3 regions of the Ruminococcus sp. 1001136sp1 genome follow, and region 1 is predicted to be linked to each of the others. Evidence: riboswitches for the same ligand, from Rfam matches in the RefSeq annotation. Region 1 holds a riboswitch; each other region holds the start of a gene.
What was found. Region 1 has a riboswitch for cobalamin ahead of ABHC48_RS18110 (hypothetical protein). Riboswitches for the same ligand answer to the same signal wherever they lie in the genome.

Region 1 (4,277 bases):
TTGTCTGGCTTTGGAGTTGCTGTTGGTGTAGGAGTTGCTGTCGGTTTTTTATTTGGTTTTGCAGTGGGTGCAGGAGTTGCTGTGATTGTTGTGTCAGGAGCAGTATCTGGCTGCGGATCATCCTGTACGTCACCTATCTTATTTAAAGTGCTGGACTGGAAAGTCAGGATCCTGTCATACCAGATCTGGTTTTTGTGGGAAAAAGCAGCAACTGCAATTCCATTGTCCAGGGCTTCAACAGGAATCTCATATGTATATTTGCCATTTGCGTCTGCCACATATGGAACCCAGGTGGAGGAATCTGCTGCGGTAGCTTCTTCTTTTGTTCCCAGACATAGATAGTCGTAACCAGTTCCGCTTAAAGTAAGAACAGCTGTCATTTTTCCGTTTTTGGAAGTAAGGACACAGTCAATTACACGGAACATAGATGAACTGGAGTTTACTGTAATATTATAAATTCCGCTTGCACAGCTGCCTGGAGCAGGGGTTGCTGTTGGCTCTGGGGTGGTGGTTGCTTCCGGAGTTGTGCTTGGCACTGGAGTTTCAGTTGGTGCAGGAGTCTCAACCGGTGCTTCGGTAGGCTCTGGGGAAACAGTTGGTTCCGGTGTTGGAGCAGCCTCTCCATATCCTGGAACCGCCGGTACGGTAATCGTCAATATACCCTTTGCGTACCAGTTCTGGCTCTTCTTGGAATGAGGAACGACTGCGATTGTCTGAGCTTCCTTGCTTGCAGTAACTTCAAAGGTGTAGGTATAGCCTCCTGCACTGTTCTCTACTCCTTTGATGGAATTTGCTTCTTTATCAGAGTCACTGGCACTGCCAAGATAGATCATGTCATAATTCTGTTTTGCGGTAGAAAGTGTGACAATATATTTATCCTCCGAAACCTTTACAGTGGAACCGGTGATTACGAACATTGCAAATTCATCACCGTTTTCTTTTACAAGCTTGATTCCGGCATCTGTAATCTCATTCTGGGCTGGTGCCTGGGTTGGAGCTGCAGTTGGCAGTGGAGTGGCAGTTGGCTCAGGGGCTGCAGTTGGCTCTGGAGTAGCTGTTGGTTCCGGGGCTTTCATTCCTGGAACGTTCAGTTTCAAAGCCATATTTATGTACCATTTCTGATTTTTTACAGAAAATGGTACGATGCTGAAAGTCTGGACCTGTTCACTGGCAGGAACCTCAAAAATGAAAGTATAACCATCTTCATTTTCTGTACCAACGATTGCTGCTGCATTTTTTGCTTCGTCAGGATCTTCTTTAGAACCAAGATAAAGCTTCTCATAGTTCTTTCCGTCAGTATTGAGGGTTATCTTAATTTTATCACCATTTAATTCAGCAGAAGAGCTTTTGATTTTAAGCATTTTATATGCACTGTTATCTTCCTTGTCAATGGTCATGTTGGAACCATCTGGGTTCAGATCCTCTGGCTTTGTTTCTGGTTTATCTGTCTCTTCGGTTTTGCCCTCTTCTGTTGTTTCTGGTGCAGCTGTAGGCTGTGGAGCTTCTGCTTCCTCATTTTTGCTTTCTTCAGCAGGTGATGCAGTAACCTCAGGAGTGGTCTCAGAGGCAGGTGTTTCTGTAGCAGCAGGTGTCTCTTTCACAGCAGAGGCATCCACTGCTGCCGGAGTTACTGTAGTGTCAGTGTTTTCTTCCTCAGCTGTTGCGTTCTCCTGCACAGGAGTCTCAGCAGCAACAGCAGTCTTCTCCGCCTCTGTTTCTGGAGTTGGTGTAACAGAAACCTGTACGTTTGCATCCTCATTTTCTGCCTGTGTAAGTACAGCAGGAGTGACCGTCATCGCGACGGAAAGGAACAGTGCAAGAAAGCGTTTTGAATTTCTTTTCATTTCTTTTTCCTCGATTCTTCCTATTATTTTATAATTTGAATAAATCCCAATTGCTTCTGGAGCCTGTTTGTACAATGGGCAATCCTGACAGGATTATTTCAAAAAAATGCCTGCTTCCTCTGAGAAAACAGGCACTAAAAATTCAATATATTGTATTATCAAATATATTAATGAGAATGAAGTACTTTCTTCGGAAGCTTTCATTAAACGAATTCAGCAGGTTTCCTGACTTACAGATCAACACAGAATCCATCCTTCTCAGCAATATACCAATGGTTTCACTGGATTCTACTCCCTGGTTACAGTGACCGGATCGTTCAGGACTTTCACCTGATTCCCTCTTAGAGCGTGTTGAAAAAATATTCTCACAATCTGCACGCTGTAGCAGACAGATATGTCTGGCACTGAAAACGGATTTATTCAATTCACCTCATTATAGCAGACCGTTATGTCGAAATCAATAGATTTATAGGGTTATTGCTTGTATTTACTGTACCCGACTTCATCTGTGCGGAGAAGTGTTCCATTCTCATCGTAAACACTGCGGTAGGTTTTACAGGTGTTTGGATCGGAATGCTCTGTAGTAATCTCTACCGTATTATTGTCAGTTTGGGTTCCGTAAATGGATACCGTTACGGCTTCCTCTTTTTCATCGTAAGAGGCTTCAATTTTAATTGGATAAGCAGTATTATTCTGAAAACGGAAATCCTGACCTCCCCACACCACTGCTGCGTCCAGACCATCCTCAACATAATCAATTCGGGCAGCGTGATTATGACGCTCAACAATGGTCAGATCAGACTGCAGGCATGCCATAAACAACGTAGTGGAAATCTGGCAGATTCCGCCTCCGATATCCTGGGCATGTTCGCCTCCTACAATTACAGTTGCTTCCCTGTACCCTCGTTCCTCAGTACGTGGACCTAAAGTATCGTTGTAGGAAAAAATCTGTCCTGGCTGAAGTTCCACTCCATCACAGGCTTCCACGGCAAGCTTCAAATTGGCAACACGGTTTTCGGTACCGCCGCCATATGTAGTATAAGTACCAAGAAGATTCAGATAAGGAAGGGCTTCTATCTCTTCTGTAGAAACTTCGGGTAGGGTTATTTCAAGGGGGATGGTAATCTTTGCCCCTTCTTTTGCTTTTTCCAGCTTCTTTGCAGCTGACTTCACATCAAATGAAATTCCGGTAACTGCTGGAATAATTTCATTATTTTCCCCCAGAGAAGCATCTGTGGCATCTGTATGTACTTTTTCATAATAGGCTTCCAGATCCAGTTCCTCTGGCGGTGTCTTCATAGTAGGACATTCGATAACAGCTTCATAATCTTCTATGGAAATTGCTTTTAGAATCGCTTCTTTCAATGCATCCATATCCGGACCGATTCCGGTTTTTCCCTTAGTGATAACCAGCTCTGTATCTGTAAGTTCACAGGAAGTCTGTATAGTGGTGGATCCCTTTGAAATTCCAGCATCCTCCAGAAGCTTGTCCAGTTCGTCTTTGTTTCGGGCTTCTGGCATAAGGGTGACTTCTTCCTTTGTCTTGCTGTTCATCAGTTCGATGCGGTCAGTTCCATGAGTAAACCAGGCACCATGTCCAAGAGCATAGGCACTTTCTACAATTGATTTTACATCAAGACCGAGAACAGGATAGATGGATACCTTAAAGTTCTTTCCATTCAGGGTAATGGTCATCTGTGTGTTCTCATATTTTTCCTGAAAATCTTTTGAAATTGCGTCAATGGCTTCCTCTTTGGTCATTCCCTGAATGGCTATGCCGTTTATTTTAAGCTTCTTCCAGATTACATTATCTGTAAGAAAATGACACCACAGCCCATACGCACCTGCCAGAATCAGAACCAGGATCAGAACTTTGATCACACCGTTTTTCACTTGTTTTTTCATGTAATAATTTTACCTTTTGCAGTCTTTTTTAGAGCGTGTTTGAAAAAGGCTTTCTGCAAAATATATCGCAAAGTGGGGCGTGCAGATTGCAGGAATGATTTTTCAAACAGGCTTTAGAGCAATGGGGTAAAAAAGCATGTCCGGTTTCCGGTATGGCATGCAGCCCCTACCTGCTCTACTTTTGCCAGAATTGTATCATTATCACAGTCTATAGTCAATGATTTCACATACTGAACATGACCGGAGGTTAGTCCTTTGGTCCAGAGCTCGTTGCGGCTGCGGCTCCAGTAAGTCATTTTTCCCAGCTTCAGAGTGGTAAGGTATGCTTTCTCGTTCATGTACGCAAGCATAAGAACTTCGTCTGTTTTGTAATCCTGCACAATAACCGGAACCATGCCGTCACTGTTTAATTTGAAATCTGACCAGGACATTTTGGACTTTAATTGGTTCTGTTCCATATTTTTAATACTCCTTTATGAAAAATTCTTCTGCAATTATGCCACCTGCTTTCATGCTCAATTCGAAAAA
Region 2 (4,277 bases), on a different contig from region 1:
CAGAGGCCGCAGCAGCTGCAGCAGCACAGGAAGCAGCTCAGAACGGAGATGATTCCTCAGAAGATGTTCAGTATGATGAAGATGGAAATGTTGTAAGTGGTTCTTCTGATGGATCTTCTGATTATGAATACGATGAGTATGGTAATGTAATTGATACTGACAATACAGTTGATTACAATTCCGAGGCAAGCAGCTCCGACAGTTCCTCAGATAGTTCTTCTGACAGTTCATCAGCCAGCAGTTCTTCAGGTTCCGGCTCTTCTGTTGTATCCTATGCAACACAGTTTGTTGGAAACCCATATGTATGGGGTGGAACAAGCCTTACCAGTGGTGCTGACTGCTCTGGCTTTGTGCAGAGTGTATATGCAAACTTTGGCGTAAGTCTTCCAAGAACATCTTATGAGCAGCAGAATGCCGGATATGAAGTATCCTATGCGGATGCTCAGCCAGGCGACCTGATCTGCTATGGCGGACATGTTGCAATTTATATGGGAAATGGACAGATTGTCCATGCATCCAATGCCAGAGATGGCATCAAGGTCAGCGATAATGCTGCATACAGAACGATTACTTCTGTAAGACGTCTTGTGTAATCTGAATAAATGAATTTGTGAGCCCTTTCCGGAGATGAAAATCCGGAAGGGGCTTTTTACTGAAAATAATGTGGAAAAGCAAAGGAAAAAGAAGTATAGTAAGAATAAAAGTATTGTCTGAAAATCGTAATATAAATATTTCGTATAGCCAGATGAGAGGTGGAGAAAAATGCTTAGCCATTATCAGATGAAGGAAATTCCATATTTAAGAATATTAGGAAGATCGAATGGCAGTCTGGAACCGGTAACACTATTTTGGACCGCTTCCGGAATTGAACTGAATGTAAAAGCAACAGAAATATGGGTGAAAATCCGCTCCGATTATGATGTTTTTGAGCCATGGGTGGATGTGATCGTAGACGGCGTATTGTCCCAACGGCTTATGGTAAATAAGGGAGAACAGGAAATCTGCCTTTTCCGTAATATGGAAAGGGATAAGGTAAGAAATGTAAAGCTTCTTCGTGATACTCCTGCGTTTCCCACAGATGAAAAAACATTGCTTCAGCTTCTGGAGGTTGAAACTGACGGTGAGTTTTTACCTCTTGAAACACCAAAGCTCAGATTGGAGGTAATAGGGGACAGCATTACCTCTGGTGAGGGCGGCAGCGGTGCAGGAGAAGAAATGACATGGAATTCCTTTTGCTTCAATGCCGTGGATAATTATGCATATATGGCAGCAAAAGAACTGGGCGCGGTGTACAATTGCATCAGTCAGAGCGGCTGGGGCGTTTTCTGTTCCTGGGAAGGCAATGAGCAGCAGGCAATCCCGCTATATTATGAGCAGGTGTGCGGTCTTTTAAATGGAGAAAGAAACAAACAACTGGGTGCTATGGAAAAATGGGATTTCCAGAAGTTTCAGCCTGATGTGATCGTGGTGAATCTGGGGACAAACGACAGCAGCGGCACGAAGAATATGGACAGGATTGGAAAGGCTGTGGAAGACTTTTTGAGAAAACTGCGCGTATGTAATCCGGAAAGCTATATTCTGTGGTGTTATGGAATGCTTGGAGATGAGATTTTACCAACGCTTGAGAAAGCGGTGGGGAATTATAAAAGAAAAACAGGGGATGAACGCGTAGAATTTGTGAAGCTTCCGGATACACTGGAAGGAGAATTTGGATCAAGGCAGCACCCAGGGCACAGATCTCATGAAAGAACAGCGAAAATCCTGGTGGAGAAGATTCAGGAAAAAATGACGCTGCTGGTCACGCCGTGACTAGCAACATCTGGTTGATAAAAAAATAACAAAAATCTTTTCAAAAATAACAAAAATCTTTTCAAAGGGTTGACAAAGACAGTGACCGGTGGTACTATGGTGTCAGTATAATTCCATAGTGAACATATTAAGTGCTGACAGCTATAAGCTGGCAGAAAGAGGGAATCAGGTGAGAAACCTGAGCGATCCGGTCACTGTAACAGAGGAGCGAATCTTATAGTCCATTGTGCTTGCGCATGAGAAGGAGAGAGGATGTGATGATCCTGGAGCCAGGAAACCTGCTTGGTATGGCGAGGTTAAACTTCCGATGAAAGTGTAACAACCAGTTTTGGGGAATCCGCAGCCCTGAGATGTTGTCCGCTTTTGTGAGTGGACATTTTTTATGGAATGATCGCCTGTTCAGAAGAATTATACAGATTAAATGGCAGGCGATACTACTTCGGATGAAACCGTTCCCTCCGCGTATATATGAACGGATCATATTCTACCCCGGAGTAGCATCGCTCCCTCTTAAATAATGATGATTCAGAAGCCGCATATGCGGTATTTTTTTTACACTTTTCCTGAGCCTGTTTGTAGAATTATTCCCGTAATCTCCTGCAGGGTGTGACGCACATCTTACAGAAAGCCTTTTTTAAACACGCTCTGGCCGTATTCTATTCCTGTAAGCGGGATTCTTTTTTTGCATTTGATTTTGGGGCATTACGAAATAGAATATAAAGAATATTTTGTTTTGAGCTGTATGAGATAAGGAGAGAAATATGGAGAAAAAATATTGGGAAGATAAAGAATACGCTTATTTCAGTCATAAGAAATGTGAGTATTTTCCATGCCATAAAGGAGCTGATCCAGAGGACTTTAACTGTCTGTTCTGCTATTGCCCGCTTTATGCCCTTGGAGACAAATGCGGCGGAAATTTCAAATATAATGAGAAGGGATTTAAAGATTGTACGAATTGTCAGCTCCCTCATAAGAAGAAAAACTACGGTTATGTGACAGGAAAATATCAGGAACTTGCTGCGATGATGCAGAAAGTAAGAGAAGCAGATCATAAAAATGAAAATGAGTAATCAAAGAAATAAGTATAAAAAACTCTCCGGAATATATACGAAGTTAAGCTTACGTATTTACATTTCTCGGAGAGTTTTTGCGTAATGCAAAATTCCATTGGAATTCTGCAAGCTGGATCCTTTTTATCGTATGCTTAACAGCATCTTTAATTTCGGAATCTGGTTGTTGAGAATCAGACCCTCTGGAAACATAGCATTATGAACGAAATCAGCGGCATAAGTGAAGTCTCCAATATGCTCTGTTCCATGACTGTCACTGGAAAGCACGATTGGAACCAGATACTTCCGGCAGCAGGACAGGATCTGCGCGCAGTTGGCATGGGTATCGCCCCGATATCCGTAAGGCGCCAGGGAAGCTTCGTTGATTTCAAGGATAACACCGTTTTCACTGGCAGATTTTACAACTGCGTCGTAATCTATGTCATACTGGGGATTATCAATGTGTCCCAGGATCTTTATAACCGGATTCTTCATTACGTTCAGAAAAGCAGCAGTATTTTCTTCCCTGGTCTTTGGCCGGAAATTCTGATAATGCATGCTGGCGATTGCGTAGTCCAGCTTATCAAGAAGCTCCTGTGGCAGATCTGTTTTTCCATCGGTATCCAGAATGTTCAGTTCAATTCCATATAATAATTCCACATCGAAACGCTTCCTGGGCGAATAGATCAGGCTTCGGAAATAAGAAGAAGTTCCGGCAGCCAGAGTGGCTGGTCCGTGGTCTGTGATTCCAAGAAGCTTCAGCCCTTTTTGGGAAGCTGCCTTTGCCATGTCACTGATGGTGCAGGTCGTGCCGTGTCCGCTGGCAATAGAATGTGTGTGTATATCAGAAAGATACATAAAATCATCTCCTAATCAAGATTACGTGAATATATGCAGCTGGTAATTTCACTATAAAAGTGTTTTAAAAAGCCATTTACAGTTAACTTTAGTATGCCAGAGGGCAAAAAACATGTCAATCATAAATAAGAAAAAACAGAGAAAACAAATAAAAACAACATTACAGTACAAGAAAAACCACACATCGCATGCAGAGAAGTGTTGCTTTTTGTTGACACTTGGAAATCAGAAAGGTATAATCAAATCAGAAAATAAAAACTCTTTATTCAGGAGGAGAAAATGGGATACACAGATAATATGTCTCCGGAAATGAAACAGAGAATTGTACAGGAGCTTGTGCCAGGCAAGCAGATTTCCCTGGCACATATCATTGCCAATCCGGATAAGATTCTTTACACCAAGCTGGGTCTTGATCCATCTCTGGATTACTCAAGAGCGGCCATTGGGATCATGACTGTAAGTCCGGCAGAAACTGCTATCATTATGGCAGATATTGCGATGAAATCATCTGGCATTGAACTGGGATTTGTTGATCGTTTCAGCGGAAGCCTGATCATCACA
Region 3 (4,277 bases), on a different contig from region 1:
AGGAACCAAACAGTTCAAGATATTAGCAGGTTATCACCAGTATTTTGCTGTCAATAAGGCAGTACTTTCCACGAAACACGCAACGGAGACAGACGGCAAGGGTGGTGTATTCTGGCATACACAAGGCAGCGGCAAATCGCTGTCGATGGTGTTTTATGCCCATTGTCTGCAAGATGCTTTGGATAGCCCGACCATCGTAGTTATCACAGATCGCAACGACCTGGATGACCAGCTTTACAGGCAATTTGCCAAGTGCAAGGATTTTCTGCGTCAAGACCCAGTTCATGCCGAAAGCCGGGTGCATTTGAAAGAATTACTGGACGGTAGAAAAGCAAACGGCATTATTTTTACCACGATGCAGAAATTTGAGGAATCCTTTGATTGCCTTTCTGAGCGCAGAAATATTGTGGTTATGGCGGATGAAGCTCATCGTGGGCAGTACGGTTTGAAAGAAAAGGTCGATGTCAAGACAGGTGAAATCAAAATCGGTTCTGCTCGTATTATCCGCAATGCTCTGCCGAATGCAACTTTTATCGGATTTACCGGAACGCCGATTTCTATGAAAGACCGCAACACTCGTGAAGTGTTCGGTGACTACATAGATATTTATGACATGACACAGGCGGTTGAGGATGGTGCTACCCGTCCGGTATATTATGAAAGCCGTGTTATCAAGCTGAAACTGGATGAGCAGACTTTGAAGCTCATTGACCAAGAATATGACATTATGGCAAAAAATGCTGATTCAGAGGTTATCGAAAGGAGCAAAAAAGAACTGGGGAAGATGGAAGCCATTCTTGGCAATGAGAAAACTATCAACTCCCTTGTGGACGATATTTTGAATCATTATGAAAATTATCGTGCGAATCTGCTCACAGGTAAGGCAATGATCGTAGCATACTCACGCCCTATTGCCATGAAGATATATGAGCGTATCTTGCAACTTCGTCCCGGATGGACGGATAAGGTTGCTGTTGTTATGACAGGTAGTAACAAAGATCCAGAAGAATGGAATAAAATCATCGGCAATAAACACCATAAGGATGAGCTGGCAAAGGAGTTTAAGGATAATGATAGTCCGCTGAAGATTGCCATTGTCGTGGATATGTGGCTTACAGGATTTGATGTGCCATCTCTTGCAACCATGTATGTGTACAAGCCGATGCAGGGGTATAATCTGATGCAGGCTATTGCCAGAGTAAACCGTGTATTTGGAGATAAGGAAGGCGGTCTGATTGTCGATTATGTTGGCATTGCTTCTGCATTGAAGCAGGCAATGAATGACTACACTACTCGCGATAGGAAGAATTACGGTGATACCGATGTTGCCAAGGTTGCATATCCGAAGTTCCTTGAGAAACTGTCTATCTGTCGGGATTTGTTCCACGGTTATGATTATTCCAAGTTTATGACAGGTACGGATTTGGAGCGTTCCAAGGCAATCAGCGGTGCGGTCAACTTTATTGTCGCTGTGAATAAAGAACAGGAACGAGAGAATTTCCTGAAAGAGGCATTGCTGCTCAGGCAAGCATTGTCGCTGTGTTCCTCTCTGGCAGAAAAAGAGCTGCGTGTGGAAGCGGCATTCTTTGAATCTGTTCGTGTGCTTGTTACAAGATTGATGAATCAGGGAGAGGGGAAGAAAATTTCTCTGCCAGAAATGAATGCTCGCATTAACGAGCTTCTGAAAGCCAGTGTTCAGAGCGAAGGCGTCATTAACCTTTTCTCAGATATAAATCAGGAATTTTCGCTCTTTGATCCAAAGTTCCTTGAGGAAATCTCTAAAATGAAGGAGAAAAACCTTGCTGTAGAGCTGTTAAAAAGGCTGATTGCGGAACAGGTGCAGATTTACCGTCATACAAATGTGGTAAAATCGCAGAAATTCAGTGAAATTATACAGCGTGCTATGAATGCGTATCTGAATGGAATGTTGACCAATGAACAGGTTATTGAAGAATTGCTGAATCTGGCAAAACAGATTGCGACAGCTCATAAAGAGGGAGACAAGCTTGGACTGACTGCTGATGAACTGGCATTTTATGATGCGCTGACAAAGCCGGAGGCCATTAAGGATTTCTATGAAAACGAAGAACTGATTGCCATTACAAAGGAACTGGCAGATACACTGCGTAAGAACAGAACAATAGATTGGCAGAAACGGGATTCTGCCAGAGCGAAAATGCGTATGATGATTAAGCGGTTGCTCAAAAAGCATCGCTATCCGCCGGAAGGAATGGATGATGCAGTGCAGACCGTGATGACACAGTGTGAGCTATGGACAGATAATAATGATATGGAGAATTACGCTGAGAATAGCAAGGTGTATACCTATTCTCCGAAAACGGAATTGGGTATGGTTGCTGAAGACACGGCACCGTATGGGAAATAGATATATAAGTAAGGAAGGGGATGCCTATATTATATTCAAAATCAAAAACATTGTTAAAGAAATATCTTTACTTTATTTAAGGGGTAAGTTATAATAATTCTGCTTAAAAGAATAAATGTGCCAAGTGCTGAAAAAATATATAAAATTTGTACTGCTTTCAGAAGAGGGAATCAGGTGAGAATCCTGAACGATCCGGTCACTGTATTCAGTTATGCCACATTCATATCCATTGCATTTTTATGTGAGAAGGGAATGGGGATTTAAGCTGTAAGCCAGGAAACCTGCTTGGTTCATAGAAAGAAACTTCCGTGTAAAGTGCTGTCTTTCGTATCATGTTTTTTTGTGATGCCCGCTTTTTCATGGAAGCGGACTTTTTTCTTTTAAAAACAAAAAAACAAAAGAAAAAATAAGGAGAAAAAGCATGAAAAACATGAAAACAGCAGCAGGAATGTTATGTCTGGCAGGAATTCTCAGCCTGGGAATGGGAACAACTGTATTTGCGGAGGATGGAGACAGCCATTATCCCGTAACAATCACAACCTACAATTATGAGAACGAACCGGTTGAAATGACTTTTGAGAAAGCTCCGGAGAAAGTATTTGCATATGCAAACTCCAATATCGAAGAGCTTCTGGCACTTGGTCTCGGTGATAAGATCGTAGCTGCTTGCGGTCTGGACGGTGATGTGCGTGAGGATTTAAAAGATGAATTTGACAAGATTCAGTATATGGATACCAAGCCATCCAAAGAGGAAGTTGTTGCAATGGAGCCTGATTTTATTGCGGCATGGTATTCTTCTTTCAGTGATGACTGGCTTTCTGATGTAAGCTTCTGGCAGGAGAGAGATGTAAATACATACATGTCCCTGAACAGTGCTGCAAAGGGACCGGCTTCTGAGTTCCCACGTACAATTGAAGACGAATATGAGGATATCCTGAACCTTGGCAAGATCTTTGATTGCGAAGACAAGGCAGAAGAAATCGTTGATCAGATGAAGGGTGAGATTGATAAAGTAAAAGAGCATGTAGAAGGAACAGACCCGTTATCTGTAGCAGTTCTTGAGGATGAGGGAGATTCCTTCCGTGTATATGGAACAGAGACACTTGGCGGAAATATTCCGGAGACACTTGGTGCGGAGCTGAAGCTTGGTGCAGAGAACTCTGAAAACGTTGGTGCAGAGGATCTGATTGCAGCTGATCCGGACGTATTATTCATGATCAACTATGATGGATTTATGACAGCTGATGAGGCTATCGCTGATATTACAGATAACCCTGCATATGCAAGCCTTTCAGCAGTTAAGAACAACAAAGTATTCTCTGTAAACCTGAATGAAGTATACTGCAGCGGTGTCAGAACCTATGATGGAATTATGACATTTGCAAAAGCATTATATCCGGATCTGTACGAATAAAATGAAAAGAAAACCGGATTTTAAAAATGGAATTTTTCATGGAAAGCCGATCTATGTGCTGGCGGTGATATTACTGACTGTGCTTCTGGTGATATCCATTCTGACTGCAGTTACCATTGGTTCTGTAGATCTTTCTGTGAAAGATGTGTATAGTGTAATTTTGTATAAAGTATTTGGAATCGGGGATCCGGAGGTTTATGGTGTAGGAGCCATGTCCGATATTGTATGGTTTATCCGCCTTCCCCGTATTCTTCTTGCAACAGCCGTTGGCATGGGTCTGGCAGTTGCAGGTGTGGTAATGCAGGCCATTGTGAAAAATCCGATCGCAGATCCGTATATTCTTGGTATTTCCTCTGGTGCATCTCTTGGTGCAACAGTGGCAATCTTTCTTGGAGTTGGAGCCGTATTTGGCTCCAACTCTATTGGAATCTGCGCATTTATCGGAGCCTTCCTTATTTCTGTACTGGTACAGATCAC

Region 2: it holds a riboswitch for cobalamin, as region 1 does, so the genes downstream of both, ABHC48_RS02170 (cysteine-rich small domain-containing protein) here and ABHC48_RS18110 (hypothetical protein) in region 1, are expected to answer to the same signal.
Region 3: it holds a riboswitch for cobalamin, as region 1 does, so the genes downstream of both, ABHC48_RS13530 (ABC transporter substrate-binding protein) here and ABHC48_RS18110 (hypothetical protein) in region 1, are expected to answer to the same signal.

The regions. Positions count from the first base shown of each region.
Region 1 is NZ_JBDPGY010000027.1:20,270-24,546, forward strand. Features, by position in the region: gene ABHC48_RS18110 (hypothetical protein) at 1-1,844, opposite strand, end outside; cobalamin riboswitch at 2,042-2,243, opposite strand; gene ABHC48_RS18115 (VanW family protein) at 2,319-3,749, opposite strand; gene hisI (phosphoribosyl-AMP cyclohydrolase) at 3,863-4,207, opposite strand.
Region 2 is NZ_JBDPGY010000002.1:46,749-51,025, forward strand. Features, by position in the region: gene ABHC48_RS02160 (C40 family peptidase) at 1-593, shown strand, start outside; gene ABHC48_RS02165 (GDSL-type esterase/lipase family protein) at 763-1,809, shown strand; cobalamin riboswitch at 1,922-2,110, shown strand; gene ABHC48_RS02170 (cysteine-rich small domain-containing protein) at 2,571-2,879, shown strand; gene ABHC48_RS02175 (phosphatase) at 3,003-3,716, opposite strand; gene ABHC48_RS02180 (BMC domain-containing protein) at 3,996-4,277, shown strand, end outside.
Region 3 is NZ_JBDPGY010000014.1:68,312-72,588, reverse strand. Features, by position in the region: gene ABHC48_RS13535 (type I restriction endonuclease subunit R) at 1-2,386, shown strand, start outside; cobalamin riboswitch at 2,492-2,690, shown strand; gene ABHC48_RS13530 (ABC transporter substrate-binding protein) at 2,808-3,800, shown strand; gene ABHC48_RS13525 (iron ABC transporter permease) at 3,802-4,277, shown strand, end outside.